Regions from separate parts of the Endozoicomonas sp. Mp262 genome, predicted to be linked through region 1. Evidence: predicted binding sites of a transcription regulator. Region 1 holds the regulator's gene; each other region holds the start of a gene.
The links. The regulator LexA, encoded in region 1, represses DNA repair genes until DNA is damaged. The targets are predictions, from matches to a motif close to TACTGTNTANNTANACAGTA.

Region 1 (5,766 bases):
TTTCTCTATAGTGGTAATAGCGCCGGACAACTCTTTATTTTTTTCTTCCAGCGCACGCTCCAGTTCAATAATGCGAATACCGGCCTTTAAACGGGCATCGAGTTCATCAAAATTGACCGGCTTGCTTAAGAAGTCATCAGCACCCTTATTAATACCCTCTACAACTGCTTTACTTTCAGTTTTCCCGGTTAGCAAAATAAAATAAAGATAACGCCCAAAATCATTTTCACGGATAGACTGGCATAGCTGAATACCATCCATTTCCGGCATCATCCAGTCACTGATCACAATTCGCACTTCAGGGTGAGCTTTTAACACTTCCAAAGCTTGAACACCATCTTCAGCTTCGAGAACCTGGTGCCCTTTCTTTTTTAGAATCACCGATAGCATCAAGCGTTGATCTCTGGCGTCTTCAACGATAAGTATGTTCATAGCGGACTAGATTATTCCATCCATGGGGCAGATTTATTGTTTACCTATAAGATTGAATATAGCTGGTCACACTATTTATGCACCCTTATCTCTACCAGGGTAATCGGGTCAACTATTTCACTCAACCATTCCTGAAGAGTCCTGCCACGGCTTCTTGCTCGTTTAATAATATGAACATCGCGGCCTTACAGAGATAACATAGATTTTGGATATCACCGTCAATAACCACTCCAACCGATTTTTAATTTATATAAATATCCCATTGTAAAATCACAATAAATACTTATTTTCAGCCGGAAACAATATCGATGAGAGTTCCTACAGCTACCTGCTCAAACAAATCAATCACATCCTTATTGCGCATGCGAATGCAGCCCTTTGATTCCGGCCTGCCCATGGGAGAACTATCCGGGGTGCCATGAATATAAATATACCGCCGCATACTGTCCACTGACCCGAGACGATTAACACCCACCTCTTTGCCGCTTAACCATAGGATACGTGTCAATATCCAGTCTTTTCGTTCAGGTTGAAGGATAGCCAGTTCCGGTGAATAAATCTCACCGGTCCACCTGCGACCGACAAACACCGCACACTCCGGTGCACCCCTGCCAATTTTCGCCCTGATAACATGCTTTCCAAGGGGAGTCTGTCCACTGCCTTCCTGCTGACCTACACCATTTAATCCCGTGGATACCGGGTAACTGATCATCCGGCCATCGTCCCCATGCAAGTGCAATTGCTGTTGCGATATATTAACCGAAATAAACACAGGCTCTCCTATGGCACCCTGTTATGCAGGAATCAATCAGGTATGGGCCCTGAGTCCCGCTGCCATAAACGGCACCATTTTTCGAAGAATGGCTTCAAGGTCATCATTCATACCATAATCACTTTGTGCGATAGCCCTGAGGGCATTGGCTCCGGACATGGTAAAAACCGTTGATCCCAAAATAAAATTAACCCGCCAGAACATATCGCCGGCAAGAAGGTGAGGGCACATTCCCACCAACAGTTTGAAATAGCGCTGGAAAACATCACCATAGGCTTCGTTAAGATACCGCTTAAGATGCCCCTGGGCTTCACTGTATGCCAGACCTATTAAACGCATAAAGACCGAAAGGTCATCGCCACTTCGAGGTTCAACAGCCATAATCTGATCCACCAGCAGATGCAATGCCGCTTCCAGGTCAGAATCCCTGCCCGTCCCACCGAAATCATCCAGCGCCTTGGCCATGTTCTCCGCAAAGGGATCCAGATAACGGGAGAATACCGCCTGAATCAACGCTTTTTTTGAGCCAAAATGGTAATTCACTGCAGCAAGGTTAACATTAGCCTTGCTGGTAATTGATCGTAATGATGTTTCCGAAAATCCCTGTTCAGCAAAAAGTAGTTCCGCCGCGTCCAGAATCCGCTCTACTGTTAACGAGTGTGACATGCGTTCAAAATGACCAATGACCCAAACAAATGTTTAAAACATAAGTTTGAAACCTGTCTGTGTCAAGATCGCTTGAATCCCTACAAATACTGGATATAATCACAGTAACTGTATAAAAACACAGAGTATCATGATCAAACTCACTAGACGCCAGTCTGAAATCCTGTCGCTGATAAAAAGCCATATTGAAGATACCGGATTTCCACCAACCCGTGCTGAAATAGCCAAAATCCTGGGCTTCCGCTCCCCCAATGCTGCTGAAGAGCATCTTCGGGCACTGGCCCGTAAAGGTGCCATTGAAATAAGTCCGGGAACATCACGGGGTATCAGAATTCCGTCCTTACCTTCCGGGCTTCCGATTATTGGCCAGGTCGCTGCAGGCAGCCCGGTATTGGCTGAAGAACATATTGAAAGTCACTTATTACTCAATCCGGCTTTTTTTTCTCCAAAAGCGGATTTTCTGCTCCGTGTTAAAGGCATGAGCATGAAAGATGTCGGAATACTTGATGGCGACTTGTTAGCAGTTCATAAAACCCATGAAGCGCGCAATGGCCAAATTGTCGTGGCAAGAATTGATAATGAAGTCACGGTCAAGCGCTTTGAAAAGAGGAAAAACAAAGTCTATCTCCACCCTGAAAACAATGAATTCGAAACACTTGAAATTGATTCCAATGAAAGTCAGTTTGCCATTGAAGGACTGAGCGTCGGAGTCATTCGAAATTAAAACAAGAGGGCTATTGACTTCTATGCTCAGGAAACAGCATTTCCCATAAGCCATTAAGTCCCGGAAAGCCAAATACCCACCAAGGCTTGCCGGACACTTAATTCAGTCCCGCAGAAGAGATAAGGATATTGTCAAGCTCAGTGCAATACCCTTTTTTCAGGAACCTCTGCCACGTTACCCTGAGATTCTCCCTGACGGCTCACCTCATTGATCCCTGCATCAAACATCACTTTAGCCACTTCAAGGTGGGCGCCTTGCAGGAAGGATTTTGCTTCTTCAGAAAACGTTAACGTCAGAAGCGGCTCTTCATCATCACTCCGTCTCAGAACGATTTCACCATCAGATAACTCAACAATCTCCAAAAATGCAGCCGCCATAACAACATAACCTACTGATTTATAACATTGGGTCGCATTGTGCAGGAAGGTTTGCATTCTTTCAAGAAAGCCGTCTATTGCGGAAAATCAGTCAGTGGTTCAAAGATCGGGGCGTGAGAAAAGCAAGAGCGGTTATTCCCTTTGCCCCCCCAACGACTGCCGGGTATTACCATTCAAAACTATAATTTCTGGCATAAGCCACCAGTTCAGACAGAGAATCCATAACATCCCGGGCACTTTCACCAGCAGGTAGCACATCCGGCGTTAAATCCTTCAGGAATATTTCGCTGGTTTTGGCCGTAGAGGGCACCATGGCCTGACGCAGTGCACTATTCTCATCAGCGGAATTAATGAGCTGTAAAAAGCCGGATTGATGCTCAAGCTGCCTGATATAGTCAAGCTCTGACGAATGCTGGCCACTCTCCTGAACCAGTGACACAGCCTCATTCAAATCAAAAGGTAGCACCTTGACATTCACCTGGTAACTTTCAAGCACTTCTGCCAATAAGGACCGGTAAGCCGTAGCCAGACTGATAATACTGGCCTCACGAAAAACCTGAACCTCACCACCCTCACTGGCCTCCCATGCCTTCAGATAGGTTCTGGCATGATACAGCATTTTATTGGTGACCCGTTGCCACTGGCCTGACATAGCTAAATCCCCATAGCCTGACCCGATTCCCGCTTATCTCGGCTACTGACTATCCAGTCAGCAGTGAGATAAGCCAGGAAAAGGGCATTTCGACACATTACCGGTTACGCTTTCTTGGAAGCAGCCTTGCTTTTCTTCTTGGTGTTTTTCTCCAGCCACCGCCCTTCCTCAAAGGTGGCACTCCATCCAGTGGCCTTGCCATCAACCTCACTCATTACATATTGCTGCTTGGTTTTACGGCTAAAACGAATAACGGCAGGATTACCTTCAGGGTCTGCTCTTGGTGCATCCAGGAGATAATTGTATTTACTGTCAATTTCTGCCTGATGGGGGAGTAGTTCAGAAACCAGAGGCGCCCGGGTCTCTCTGTTTTTAGGGAATTGACTGGCCGCCAAAAACAACCCTGAGGCACCATCGCGGAGGATATAGTGGTCTTCAACCTTAACGCACTTCAGCTCAGGCATGGGCACCGGATCCATCTTGGGAGGAGCAGGCTCACCATTTTTAAGCAGCTTACGGGTATTTTTACACTCTGAGTCAGTACAACCAAAGTATTTTCCGAAGCGCCCGGTTTTCAACTGCATTTCAGAGCCACACTTATCACATTCCAGAACCGGCCCGTCATAACCCTTGAGCTTGAACTGCCCTTCCTCCACTTCATAGCCCGGACAGTCAGGGTTATTTCCGCAGATATGCAGCTTACGCTGTTCATCAATCAGATAGCTTTCCATCGCGGTTGAGCATTTCGGACAGCGATGCATAGCCCTGAGTTCATTCACCTCCACAAACTCATCATCACTCTCGATTTCCTCTCCGGGAACCAGGTTAATGGTTGTTTTACAGCGTTCCTTTGGTGGCAAGGCATAACCGGAACAGCCCAGAAATACGCCAGTACTGGCAGTCCTGATCATCATGTCCCTGCCACAGGTCGGGCATTTTATATCCGTAGGCGAAGGTTCATTGGCCCGCATGCCATGGGTGTCAGACTCTGCCTGCTCAAGCCGGGTACTGAAATCAGCATAAAACTCATTCAGTACCGTTTTCCAGTTGGTCCGGCCTTCTGCAATAGCATCCAGTGCCTCTTCCATCTTGGCCGTAAAATTGAAATCCATCAGATCATTAAAGGACTCCACCAGTCTGTCAGTGACAATATCCCCCATCTTTTCGGCATAAAAACGACGGTTCTTCACAGAAACATAGCCACGATCCTGAATGGTAGAAATGATTGAGGCGTAGGTGGAGGGCCTACCAATACCACACTTTTCCAACTCCTTAACCAGGGCTGCCTCACTGAAGCGAGCCGGAGGACGGGTAAACAACTGCCTGGGATCAAGCGCGTTCAAAGATAGGCTATCACCCATAGACAAATCAGGCAGAATGGTGTCATCGCCTTTTCTTGAAATAGGCGTCATCACCCGGGTATAACCATCAAACTTAAGGGTTCTGCCTTTTGCTCTCAACTGATAATCATCAACATTGATGGTCAGGGTAGTGCTCAGGTATTCTGCCGGCGTCATCTGACAGGCGACAAATTGACGCCAAATCAGATCATAAAGTCGTTCAGTATCCCGCTCCACAGCCGAGATATCTGCGGGCAGCAGTTTAACATTGGAGGGTCGTATAGCCTCATGCGCCTCCTGAGCCCCCTCTTTACTGGAGTACACTGTGGCAGACTCTGGCAAATAGGCACTCCCATACTCATCAGAGATAAATTCCCGGACACTTTCCAACGCCTCGGCACTGAGGTTAGTGGAGTCTGTACGCATGTAAGTAATATGGCCTGCCTCATACAGACGTTGTGCCATCATCATGGTTTTCTTGACACTGAATCCCAGTCGGGTACTGGCAGCCTGCTGAAGGGTAGAAGTAATAAATGGTGCAGAAGACTTGCTTCTGGTGGGTTTATCTTCCCTGTTGCTGATCTGGTATTCGCTTCCCCGAAGCTTTGACAGTACCACATCAATGGATGCCTGACTGGTGGGACGGAAGGCTTTTCCTGCCTCTTTCACCAGTTGAAAACAGATATCAGCCCCTGCCGGGGTTAGCAGGTTAGCATATAGCTCCCAATACTCCTCAGGCACAAAACGGCGGATTTCCCGTTCACGCTCAACAATAAGCCGCACAGCAACGGACTGAACCCGCC
Region 2 (5,766 bases), 770 kb from region 1:
TACGTATTCATGAAGAAACCATGCAGCAGACCGTATTCCGTGTGCTGAATATTGATGAAGAAGAGCAGCGGGAGAAGTTTGGCTTCCTGCTGGATGCCCTGAAGTACGGTGCGCCTCCTCACGGTGGTTTGGCGTTCGGCCTGGATCGTCTGGTGATGCTCATGTGCGGCACTGACAATATTCGTGAAGTGATTGCCTTCCCGAAAACCCAGTCTGCCGCCTGTCTGTTGACCCAGGCTCCGGGAACGGTTGATGCGAACCAACTGCGGGATCTGAACCTTCGTATCCGTCGTGATCCGGCATCTGCAGTCAGCCATTAATAATTACGGGCTGATTTTTACGTGATTTAAGTTAAAATCCACCGGTGTTTTTCATCGGTGGTTGAGTGATGAGGTTGTGCTATGGCAGGTCACAGTAAATGGGCCAATATTAAACACCGTAAAGCAGCGCAGGATGCCAAGCGGGGGAAAATTTTCACCAAGATTATCCGGGAGTTGGTGGTTGCAGCCAAACAGGGTGGTCCTAATGTTGATGATAATCCCAGTCTGCGTGCAGTGGTTGATAAGGCGCTGGGCGCTAATATGACCCGCGACACCATTAATCGTGCTATCGCCCGGGGTGCCGGTGGTGGTGAAGATACCAACATGGAAGCGGTAATCTACGAGGGTTATGGCAGTGGGGGTATTGCGGTATTGGTGGAGTGCCTGACTGATAACCGTAACCGGACCGTGGCAGAAGTACGCCATGCTTTCTCAAAGCATGGGGGTAATCTGGGTACTGATGGTTCTGTTGCTTACCTGTTTAGCAAGAAAGGCCAGATTTACTTCGAAGAAGGTACTGACGAAGACGCAGTGATGGAAGCAGCCCTGGAAGCAGGTGCTGAAGATGTTGTTGCTAACGATGATGGCTCCATTGAAGTCATTACCGAGTGGACCGATTTTATTTCTGTGAAGGAAGCCCTGGAGGCTGCGGGCCTGAAACCTGCCGGTGGTGAGGTAGCAATGATTGCTGCCACCCAGACTGAGCTGGATCTGGCAGGTGCTGAAAAAGTCATGAAGCTGGTGGATCGTCTGGAAGACCTTGATGATGTCCAGAATGTCTATACCAATGCAGATATTCCGGCAGAGGTGATGGAACAGCTGGGTTGATTCCGGTTTAAGCGGATTGATGGCAGGAGTGGTTCGCTGCTCTTGCCAGGCTCACCGTGTTTTGCTGCTACTGAGTGTTTTTTAATTAAATCCTGTCCTTGATTTAACTGGCCCTTACTTTTTATCTGGATTCAGAGATTTATGGTGACTGCTACCATAAAAAAAAGAGTAATGATGGATGTTAATGTAACCAGCACCCGAATATTTTCACTCATTGTGTAACCAACCTTCCGCTTATCACAAAACAGCTTATACCCACTTCTGCGGTGTTCCTAGGTTACTTTGGTAATGCCCTGTGAGGTCTTTGTAATTTTGTATGCACCTACAGTATTCTATAGATTGGTTTTTTACGTCTATTTAATTTCAAACAGCCTCTTAGAGTAAATATGGGAGGAATCTGGAGTATTGGATGGCCATTCTTATGGGCATAGACCCGGGGTCCAGGATTACGGGTTATGGCGTGATAGAGGAGCTGGGTTCCCGTTGCACCTATATTGCTTCCGGTTGTATTCGTATTAAGGATGCGGCTCTGCCCGAGCGTTTACAGAAAATATATGAGGGCATATCAACGGTTGTCGAACAGTACTGCCCCCGGAGTATCGGCGTAGAGCAGGTTTTTATGTCAAAGAATGCTGACTCTGCCTTGAAGCTTGGGCAGGCCAGGGGAGCTGCTATTGTTGCTGCGGTGAATCATGGCCTGGAAATTGAGGAGTATTCTGCAAGACAGGTTAAATTAGCCGTTGTGGGCAAAGGTTCGGCTGATAAATTTCAGGTGCAGCATATGGTTAAATCCATCCTTGGCCTGGATGATACCCCCCAGGCCGATGCTGCGGACGCCTTGGCTGTGGCACTTTGTCATGCACATACACGGGCCAGTATGGTGAGGATGGCTGGCGCCACGGGGCGGCGTAACCGTCGTTTTATTAGGTAAGAGAGCACAAATGGAAGGCCGCAGCGCTCAATACGATGTCCAGTATCTGATCGGGGCTGTAAAAGTGGCATAGCCTTTTCCAGGTTCGCAGCTCTATTTTCTGCTTTCGATAGAGGTCGTCGGTTACTTGAATCAGTAACTGTTCCTTATGACTCCAGCCCGGAGCAAAGCGGCCATTGGCAATAAGCTTGATATCACTTGGCGTTAACCCGTGATCCAGGGCAGCGGCAACAATCCCGGGCAAAAGATAGTGTGCTTTATTGAGGTAAGCGCTGCGCAAGGCAACCAGTGCCCTGTCATTTAAGGGAAGGCTGCTGTATCCCCGGACGTATTGGGCAAAGCTTTTTGCGGGTTTATCGAGCCGGGGCCTGACTTGATGATGCCGGTCCAGTATAGCCTGCATGCTGGCCAGGGGTTTTTTGAGGGTGTGACGGTATTGCTTACTATCCCCGTGGGGATGGTAGTCACTGGCCAGTTCCGCAGCCGCCAGGTACTTCCATAGTGAGCTCAGAAATAGTCTTAAGTTATACATGCTGTACGCTGAAAGGTATAAGTGTTTTCAGGATGAATTAGAGTATGGTTTAGGGATTCAGTTCCCGAACTGGAAGCATAGTTAGGGGTACTGACAAGGGTGTTAGGGGCTGTAGTGATTTAGGCTCGCTCCCAGGGTGTCGCGAAAGATATTTTGATTAACCACGGAGGCACAAAGGCACAGAGATTTATTGTTTGAAAATAAAAAAACGTGCCTTTGTGCCTCCGTGGTTAAAAAAACAGCAACAAGCCTGCTTTGTGCATGCCGCATTATGTTTTGCGAGATACTTGGGACGCTGGGAGCGAGAGGATAACTGTCGTAATAATCAGGAAACTGGAATTGGCATGATTGGAAGAATTAAGGGCATCTTAATTGAAAAGTATCCACCGGGGCTGCTGGTGGACGTTGCTGGAATAGGCTATGAAGTGGAAGCGCCCATGTCAGTTTTTTATAAACTGCCTGATGCCGGTGCTGAAGTGACTTTATACACACACTTTGTTGTTCGTGAGGATGCCCAGCTGCTGTATGGGTTTACCAACAGGAACGAAAGGGAGTTATTCAGGACACTGATTAAGGTGAATGGTGTGGGGCCAAAGCTGGCACTGACTATTCTGTCGGGAATCGAGGGCGAAGCATTTGTTCGTTGTGTCCATGAAAACGACAGCGCCACCCTGGTCAAACTTCCCGGTGTCGGAAAGAAAACGGCGGAGCGTTTGATTGTAGAAATGCGCGATAAGCTGGATAACTGGGCACCGGCCCCACTGCTGGATGGTACACCTTTGGGTATGGAACCTGTGGGTACTGTTTCGGCAGATGTGGAACAGGAAGCCGTATCTGCATTGATTACCCTGGGTTATAAGCCACAACAGGCCAGTAAGGTGGTGGGCAAAATATACAGTGATGGCATTACCAGTGAGGAACTGATCAGGCAGTCCCTGAAAAGTATGATTTAATGTTGGTCACAGGGAATAGACTGCTTATGCTATTCCCCATCAATTCTAGGATATCAATACTGAAGTGCAGCCTTTTGCTTCAAGAGCTTTATTGAATCAAGACTCACCAATCCCGCAGCAATACTAATCAATCCATAGGTAATCCACTGTGAACCGCTGAAGGGTTCTTTTAAGATAGCAATGGCCACCACAAAGATAATCGTCGGTTCGAGGTAGGTGAGTAAGCCAAAAAGGCTGACAGGCAAAGCCCGGGAGGCAGCAATGTATAGAAAGAAGGAAATGCTGCATAAAAAACCAAGGCCGGGTAAAAGCAGCCAAAAATCCGGCCTGCTGGAAATCAGGCTGAGGAAATCTGAATCCGAGGCCAGCATAAAAATAGCGATGGGTGAAAACAGCAGGCATTCGAAGAGAAAACCGGGTACGGTGCCAATGCCGGTATAGCGTTTCAGGATAAAGTAAATGGGATATAGGCCCGCAACGGTTATGGCGATCCAGGGCCATTCACCCTGTTGAATAATTTCATGGATGACACCAACACAGGCAAAGACGATCGCTGCCTGCTGCAATGAGCTGAGTTTTTCCTTATATAAGAGCCTGCCTGTGAGAGCCAGGGTCAAAGGTAGTAGGAAGTAACCCAGGGAGAGTTCTGTGGTGTGATTGTTAACCGGAGCCCAAACGAACAGCCACCACTGTATCACCATGATAATAGTGCCTGTTATGGAAGCTAACAGGTAGCGTGGGGTTGAGAAAATATGACGGAATTGTGCCCACTGCTTCGTCATCATCAGCGCAATGAATCCAAACAATGCAGAAAAGATGATTCTATTCCAAAGCAGGGTGTTACCATCCAGTGGCGTTAAAAACTGGAGATACCAGGGAGTTATTCCAAATAATAATGAGGCGGACACAGAATAAGCCAGTCCGGATGCCAAAGAAGACTGCGTCATGACACTTTTTTGTGGTTGAAACCTTTTTGTACAAGCAGTGATGTTGCTTGCCTGTGAATGGAAAACCCTAGGATAGTAGGCTAATTTCTTCGCTTGTCAAATGAGTTTAAATGATAGATTTGGTTTATTGGTCATTGGCTTATAGTCAATGGTGCGTATGGCCTTATGCTGCTCTTTTCTCAGCAAGCCAGAACAACTATTTTATTAAAATATTTAGGGCTCTCTTCCGTTAAATGGTAGTCTGGACTCTTCATGAAACAGGCTTTCCTATGATAGAAGCAGATCGACTAATTTCGGCCCAGGAGAGGCCGGTAGAAGATGTCCAGGATCGGGCTATTCGTCCGGTCAGTCTTTCGGACTATATTGGCCAGCCCAGTGTCCGTGAGCAAATGGAAATTTTCATCAAGGCTGCCCGCAATAGGGGTGAAGCCTTGGATCATACCCTGATTTTTGGCCCTCCGGGTTTGGGTAAGACAACACTGTCCCATATTCTCGCCAATGAAATGGGCAGCAATATCCGGACAACCTCAGGGCCAGTGCTTGAGAAAGCCGGTGACCTGGCGGCACTGCTAACAAACCTTGAACCTAACGATATTCTGTTTATTGATGAAATCCACCGGTTGAGTGCCGTGGTAGAAGAAGTGCTTTATCCGGCGATGGAAGACTATCAACTGGATATTATGATTGGTGAAGGACCCGCTGCCCGCTCCATTAAGCTGGATTTGCCCCCCTTTACCCTGGTGGGGGCAACCACCCGTGCAGGCCTGTTAACCTCGCCATTAAGGGATCGTTTTGGCATTGTTCAGCGGCTTGAGTTTTATAGTGTTGAAGACCTCACCACCATTGTTATACGCTCCGCGCGTATTTTAGGCGTTGATATTGATGAGCCTGGTGCCCGGGAAGTGGCACGACGCTCCAGGGGAACCCCCCGCATTGCCAACCGGTTATTAAGACGTGTTCGGGATTATGCAGAAGTAAAATGTTCAGGCAGTATTTCGCAGGATGTGGCTGATGCAGCCTTGAATATGCTGGATGTGGATCGCAAAGGCTTTGATAGTATGGATCGCCGTTTACTGTTGGCGATGATTGAAAGATTTGATGGCGGTCCTGTGGGCGTTGACAGTATTGCCGCAGCCATCAGTGAAGAGCGGGATACCATTGAAGATGTACTGGAGCCTTACCTCATTCAGCAAGGCTATATGCAGAGGACTCCCCGGGGTAGGGTGGTGACCCGTTCCGCTTATTCGCACTTTGG
Region 3 (5,766 bases), 1.9 Mb from region 1:
CATCTTCCCCAGTGCTGTCATCAACGCTGTGATCAGTGCTGGTCTCTTCCGTAGGGGGATCTATGATTGTTTCTGGAGTTTTATTCAGGTGATTATTCCTTGCTTCTTTCTCCTCCTTAACTGATTCGAGGCAGGCCGTTACATCTATTCGGAACTTTATGAGGGATTCATTAAATATTTCAGGATTGTCTTCACTTTCGGCAATTATTTTCCGGACTGTTTCTTCAATGAGTAAAATAACTGGGTCATCAGGGGGGGCATCTTCAGAACACTTCATGCCGGCAGTTGTCATTTCATTAAGAAGATCTCTGGCGGGATGATGGCGGTGGTTGAGGAACTTCTGATCGAATAATGCAAGTTTAAGAACCGGGATTTGCAGTAGGCTGATAAGCTTTCTCACTTCATTGTTTAAGTCATGATGGTCCAGAATAAACTCAAAAAGCATTCCAACCAGGCTAATCAGATCCTGGTGGCGTTTGGAAAGCTTCTGGTTGATGCCTCTGTGCTCTAGTGCATCCTTGATTGAGGAAGCTACATCCTCAATGGAGTTAAGCTTCTCTAATAGCTGCAACTGGATTGTTGATAATGTGCCTGCAAGATCGATTGATTTGATAGTCTGAGGTCTTTCTGGCGCTAATAGCGAGATACCAGATAGCTGATTTTCTACCTTTTCTAAAATACCCTGGGTTAATGTTTCTATTAGATTGTTGTTGTTTGCCATTAATGGCTTGGGGACAGCTGGTTGTTGATTATGTGATGGTGACCGGGATACTGGAGCAGATAAAATATCATAGCCTTTTGACTCCAGTAACTGATCAGCCTCAGCCCACATGGCCAGAGCAGGCTCCCTGATATGCCGGCTCAGGATGAGCAACAGTTTTTCTTCCAGTTCAACAGTCAGGGGCAAAGATGAAAGCGCTTTTGAAAAGCTGGTGCAAAGATTCTCCGGGGTTAGTAAAAAGAAATGGTTACAGTTTTCTGGAAGCCTGTTTTTTAGATTAATCAACAGTTGGGTGCCTTCATCAATAATCAGTGTCTGGGCTGCAATCTGATTAATAAGCTTTTTATCCAGTTCCTCATTTTTCATTAAGGACAGTGTATTGTTGTCTTTGGGTGAATCTTCTGCTAAATGGGTATTGATCATTAATTCATCGATATATTTGTCTTTTATGTTTTGCATGGTTTTTTGAAACAGTGCGTAGTTTTCATTGAAAAGAGATAAATCACTGTTGTTAGTGGCTGAATCGCATCTGGAAGATAAATAGTTTTGTATGTCTAGCAGGGCTTCATCGAGGGTAGGAAGAATAAACTTTATTAAAAGTTGTTGAAAGGAGTTTTCAAAGGATGAATCTGTGTTGGGGGTTGATACTGATAGATGGACTACATTATTTGAAATCGCCATATAAACCACTGCTCCCTGAACAGGCGATGCCAGTTACAGAACCTGATCATCATCCTTGAAATACATCCTAATTCCAAGCTTGTCTAATTATTATAATGAGGGCGCAGTGTGTTTATTATAACAATAAATATCTAAAAATATTTTTTTATGAGTTTTAGTCAAGCTATTGACGAATAAGGCTAGAAGCTAACCTTAATCTTTCATCTCCTTGGCGATTTCCTTGGCTTTTTCTATGGTTCTATTAAACCCTGTCCTGAAAGTACTTTCCCGGAACTGTTGCTGTAAATCTTCAAGGGTGATTTCATCCTTAGGATCTTTAACTTCTTCATTTACAGGCTGTTCTTCCTTGTTCATGAGCTGAGAAAAGTGATCGGCTTCAGCTGCTGTAACCTCTCCAACAGGTTTGACTGACTGAACTTGATCCAGGTTGCCTTGATCAACGGTTTCAGCATTCTTTGTTGTAATCAGTGACATGGCATAGTCCTTGTTTTTTTATTCCATTTATCTCTTAAATTAATCTTAGGACTGAAATTTTGGTTATTCCAATAAAGAGAGGTATGGCCTAGCCGACAAAACCATTAGTACAATCGGGGGATTGCCATGAGCGGTGAACATTTCACGTTAACTATCAGCCAAAGCACCACGGATCCGGGTGATTTTGCCATTCATATGAAAGAGAATGGCAAGCAGGAGCAACTACTGGTCCATTTACGGTTTATGCCACTGGCTATGCTGGATGAAGCCTATCTGGATGACCTGGTGGGTGTTATGGCTCGCAAGCTGGCTAAGCGGATCATTGAGTGGCGAGTAGCTCCCGATGACGACCCGCAGGCGATGAAGGCTTGTCAGGAACAAGCGAAGGCGGTGGTTCAGGAAGCCCTGGATCGAATGAAAAAAGGGTAAAATAGTAGCTATCAGTGTTGTACCGAACCTGAATATTTATAAACTATCAAAGCCTGCATAAGCATTGCATAGCGTAAACCCCTTGTATTGCAGGACAACCCCGTATAGGTTCTACTGGCAACAGTCGTTATGTTGAGTGATTTTTTTGAGCATTGTTGCTATGGATTTGACTCGCCATGTCAATACTTTTGGCCGCTATTTGCGGGAAAAGTATGGTGAAAAAGTACATAAAATCTCTGTCAATGCGGCATTTACCTGCCCTAACCGTGATGGAACCAAGGGTATTGGTGGATGCAGTTTTTGTAATAACGCATCCTTTAGTCCAGCCTCCACAAAAGCGGGTGATATTACCCAGCAAATCCAGGAAGCAAAAAAGACCGTTAGCGAAAGAACGGGGGCTAAAAAATTTATAGCCTATTTTCAATCCTACAGTAATACCTATGGAGAGCTGGATCAGCTTAAGGCCTATTATGATGAGGCACTGGCTGACCCGGCTGTTATTGGGTTGGCTGTAGGTACACGCCCCGACTGTGTTCCGGACCCGGTATTATCCCTGCTGGCAAGTTATCAGGATCAGGGCTATGAAGTCTGGCTAGAGCTTGGTCTTCAGTCCTGTTTTGATAATACCCTTGAACGGATTAACAGAGGCCATGGCTTTGGTGACTATGCTGATGCCGTGAATCGGGCAAGGGCATTGGGTCTGAAAATCTGTACCCATCTGATTATGGGACTTCCCGGTGAGAAACCCTCAGATACCTTAACCAGCTTTAAAAAGGTCATTGACCTGGGCATTGATGCCGCCAAGATTCACCCGCTGCATATTGTTAAAGGCACACAGCTGGCGCGGGAGTGGAAACAGGGGCAAGTAAAAGAACTGACTATGGAAGAGTACACCGATAACCTGGCCCGGATTATTAGAATGGCTCCTAAAGGACTTCTATTCCACCGTCTTACCGGTTCCGGAGAGCGCCAATATTTATTGTCGCCTGACTGGGTTATGAAAAAGTGGGATGTACTGGGAATGTTGTATAACAAGCTGGAAGCTCAGGCATAGAACCTGAGGCCCGGATATCAAGCCAACGGCGTGTTAGCCGATGACATACCTGATGGTAAAAGTCTGGGCGATATCATGCGTTTTGAGTTGGGGAATGGTTACTGCTTAAGAAGCTTCCTTTATGGGGATGCCCTCTCTATTGCTGAGCACGGAAATAATGTAGAAGTGGCCAGAACGCTCAGGGATAGCTTCCCCAACCCTTATACCATTGAACATGCGCGAGTGTGGATTCGGCATGTTAAAGAGCATGAGTCAGACACTCGATTTATCATCGCCTGTAATGATGAAGCCGTGGGTGAAATAGGCTTTGTTATACAGACGGATGTACATCGATACACCGCTGAAATTGGCTATTGGCTGTCTCAGGAACACTGGGGAAAAGGAGTGATGTCAAAGGCCGTTGAGACTATTGGTCATTATGCTTTTGAAAAGTTTGATGTTGTGCGGTTATTTGCAGATGTTGTTAAGCATAACTATGGGTCATGTAAGGTACTGGAACGCTGTGGCTATAACCTTGAAGGTGTATTCCGTAACAATATCTACAAGGATGGGCAATTTTATGACCATCTGGTTTATGCGCTGGTAAGGGATATCTAAAGGGATAGCCTCAAAGTACCTGCTTATTCACGTAGAAATCAGTAAGTTTCTGTTTAAATAACTCACTTATAATTCCTGCCTTTTAACTATTAATGATGGGTTATGCTTTCAGGGTAAAATCTGCCAGTTTCCTGCGTACGACTCTGAACATCTATTATCTGAACTCTATGCGCGTCACACGATTTCTAAAGCCATTTTCTGTGTTGATGATGGTCACCCTGGTTACCGGATGTAGCACGATCACACAGGATCAGCAGTTTGGTGATTTTGAAGGACAGCTCCAGCGCGGTGATATCTATCAGGCTTCCAGCTATGCTGTGGAGCACACAACGCCAGACCCTGATACCGGTAATGCAACTGATTTACTGTGGTCTCTGCAGGCAGGAGCTGTGTTGAGGACTCAGGGTAGTTATCAGTTAAGCAGTCAGTATTTTGATGATGCTGAAGCCTTAATTAAAGCAGAACACATAAAAAATAGCGCAAAAAAAGTGGCCGGAGAAACTGCCAGCTTTTTAGTGAAGTGGTTATAGTTTTCCGGACACACAAACAAGGGTAATCTTGAAACCCTACTAAGGTGTGAAGCATGTCGGAAAAGAAAGTAAAAAATTACACTGCTGAGTTCAAGGAATCTGCTGTGAAGCTGGCAGTTGAATCAGATAAGCCAGTGACTGAAACTGCTCAGGAGCTTGGGGTTAATGCGAATACCCTGCATACCTGGATAACAAAGTACCACCGCCATAAGGTGGCTAATCAGCCCAGGAAAAATGATGAGCATGTGTATGATGAAGTGAAACGTTTGCGTAAAGAGCTGAAAATACTCAAAGAGGAGCATGCTATTTTAAAAAAGGCGGCAGCCTTCTTTGCAAGAGAAAGTCTCTGAAATTTCAGTTCATTAAGGACAACCAGGAGCGCTTCAGTATTACTGCCATGTGTCGGGTTATGTCTGTATCGACCACAGGCTTTTATGACTGGTGCTCTCGTCCAGAATCGAACCGAAGTCAGGAAGACCGTGCATTGAAGGCAGATATCCGCGTGATACATGAAAAACACCGCCAGCGTTATGGTGAGCGCCGTATAAAAGACGATCTTGCTGATCAGGGTAAAAACGTTAGCCGTCAACGAATCAGTCGCCTAATGAAGGAGGAAGGCATTGTTTGCAAAACAAAGCGCAAGTTCAAGGCAACAACAGACTCCCGCCATAACAAGCCGGTGGCCGAGAATCTGCTGAACCGCAATTTCAAACGGGAGCAGCCCAATGAGGCTTACGCGGGAGACATTACCTATATTCGTACCCGGGAGGGCTGGCTGTACTTGTCCGTATTCATTGATTTGCATTCGAGGGCTGTGGTTGGCTGGTCTATGAGAGATCGCATGACGGCATCACTGGTCACTGACTCCCTTGTGATGGCTATGTGGAAGCGGAGGCCAACAGAAGGGCTGCTGGTACATAGTGACAGGGGCAGCCAGTATGTCTCGGAAAGCTATCAGAAATTGCTGAAAGAAAATGGCTTTATTTGCAGTATGAGCCGTAAGGGAAATTGCTGGGATAATGCGGTGGCAGAGAGCTTCTTCCATACGCTGAAAGCTGAGCTTGTTCACCATGAAGACTTCCAGACAAGGGAAGAGGCGAAGCAGGCAGTTTTTGAATACATTGAGGTCTATTATAACCGCCAGAGAAAACACTCTGGTAATGGCTACCTGGCACCTTTCAAATATGAACAGAAAATTGCCGAGGCAGCGTAAAAAAGTGTCCGGAAAACTCTTGCCAGATCAAGCATGTATGGATTGCTGAAGCAGGCAATCCCTGGTT

Region 2: ruvA (Holliday junction branch migration protein RuvA) is a predicted target of LexA. The motif match lies at 2,923-2,942, and genes of this name have one in related genera.
Region 3: MJ595_RS09460 (TIGR01212 family radical SAM protein) is a predicted target of LexA. The motif match lies at 2,332-2,351, and genes of this name have one in related genera.

The regions. Positions count from the first base shown of each region.
Region 1 covers NZ_CP092489.1:4,066,184-4,071,949, forward strand. The annotation lists gene MJ595_RS17815 (SpoIIE family protein phosphatase) at 1-432, opposite strand, end outside; gene MJ595_RS17820 (L,D-transpeptidase) at 722-1,204, opposite strand; partial or broken gene MJ595_RS17825 (TetR family transcriptional regulator) at 1,250-1,870, opposite strand; gene lexA (transcriptional repressor LexA) at 2,004-2,594, shown strand; gene MJ595_RS17835 (hypothetical protein) at 2,732-2,971, opposite strand; gene MJ595_RS17840 (hypothetical protein) at 3,138-3,623, opposite strand; gene topA (type I DNA topoisomerase) at 3,728-5,766, opposite strand, start outside.
Region 2 covers NZ_CP092489.1:4,831,323-4,837,088, reverse strand. The annotation lists gene aspS (aspartate--tRNA ligase) at 1-320, shown strand, start outside; gene MJ595_RS21580 (YebC/PmpR family DNA-binding transcriptional regulator) at 402-1,148, shown strand; gene ruvC (crossover junction endodeoxyribonuclease RuvC) at 1,558-2,079, shown strand; gene MJ595_RS21570 (carboxymuconolactone decarboxylase family protein) at 2,072-2,611, opposite strand; gene ruvA (Holliday junction branch migration protein RuvA) at 2,956-3,564, shown strand; gene rarD (EamA family transporter RarD) at 3,618-4,511, opposite strand; gene ruvB (Holliday junction branch migration DNA helicase RuvB) at 4,781-5,766, shown strand, end outside.
Region 3 covers NZ_CP092489.1:2,133,291-2,139,056, forward strand. The annotation lists gene MJ595_RS09445 (DUF1631 domain-containing protein) at 1-1,402, opposite strand, end outside; gene MJ595_RS09450 (hypothetical protein) at 1,595-1,876, opposite strand; gene MJ595_RS09455 (hypothetical protein) at 2,003-2,305, shown strand; gene MJ595_RS09460 (TIGR01212 family radical SAM protein) at 2,451-3,359, shown strand; gene MJ595_RS09465 (GNAT family N-acetyltransferase) at 3,390-3,956, shown strand; gene MJ595_RS09470 (hypothetical protein) at 4,124-4,486, shown strand; one part of gene MJ595_RS09475 (IS3 family transposase) at 4,540-4,810, shown strand; one part of gene MJ595_RS09475 (IS3 family transposase) at 4,810-5,699, shown strand.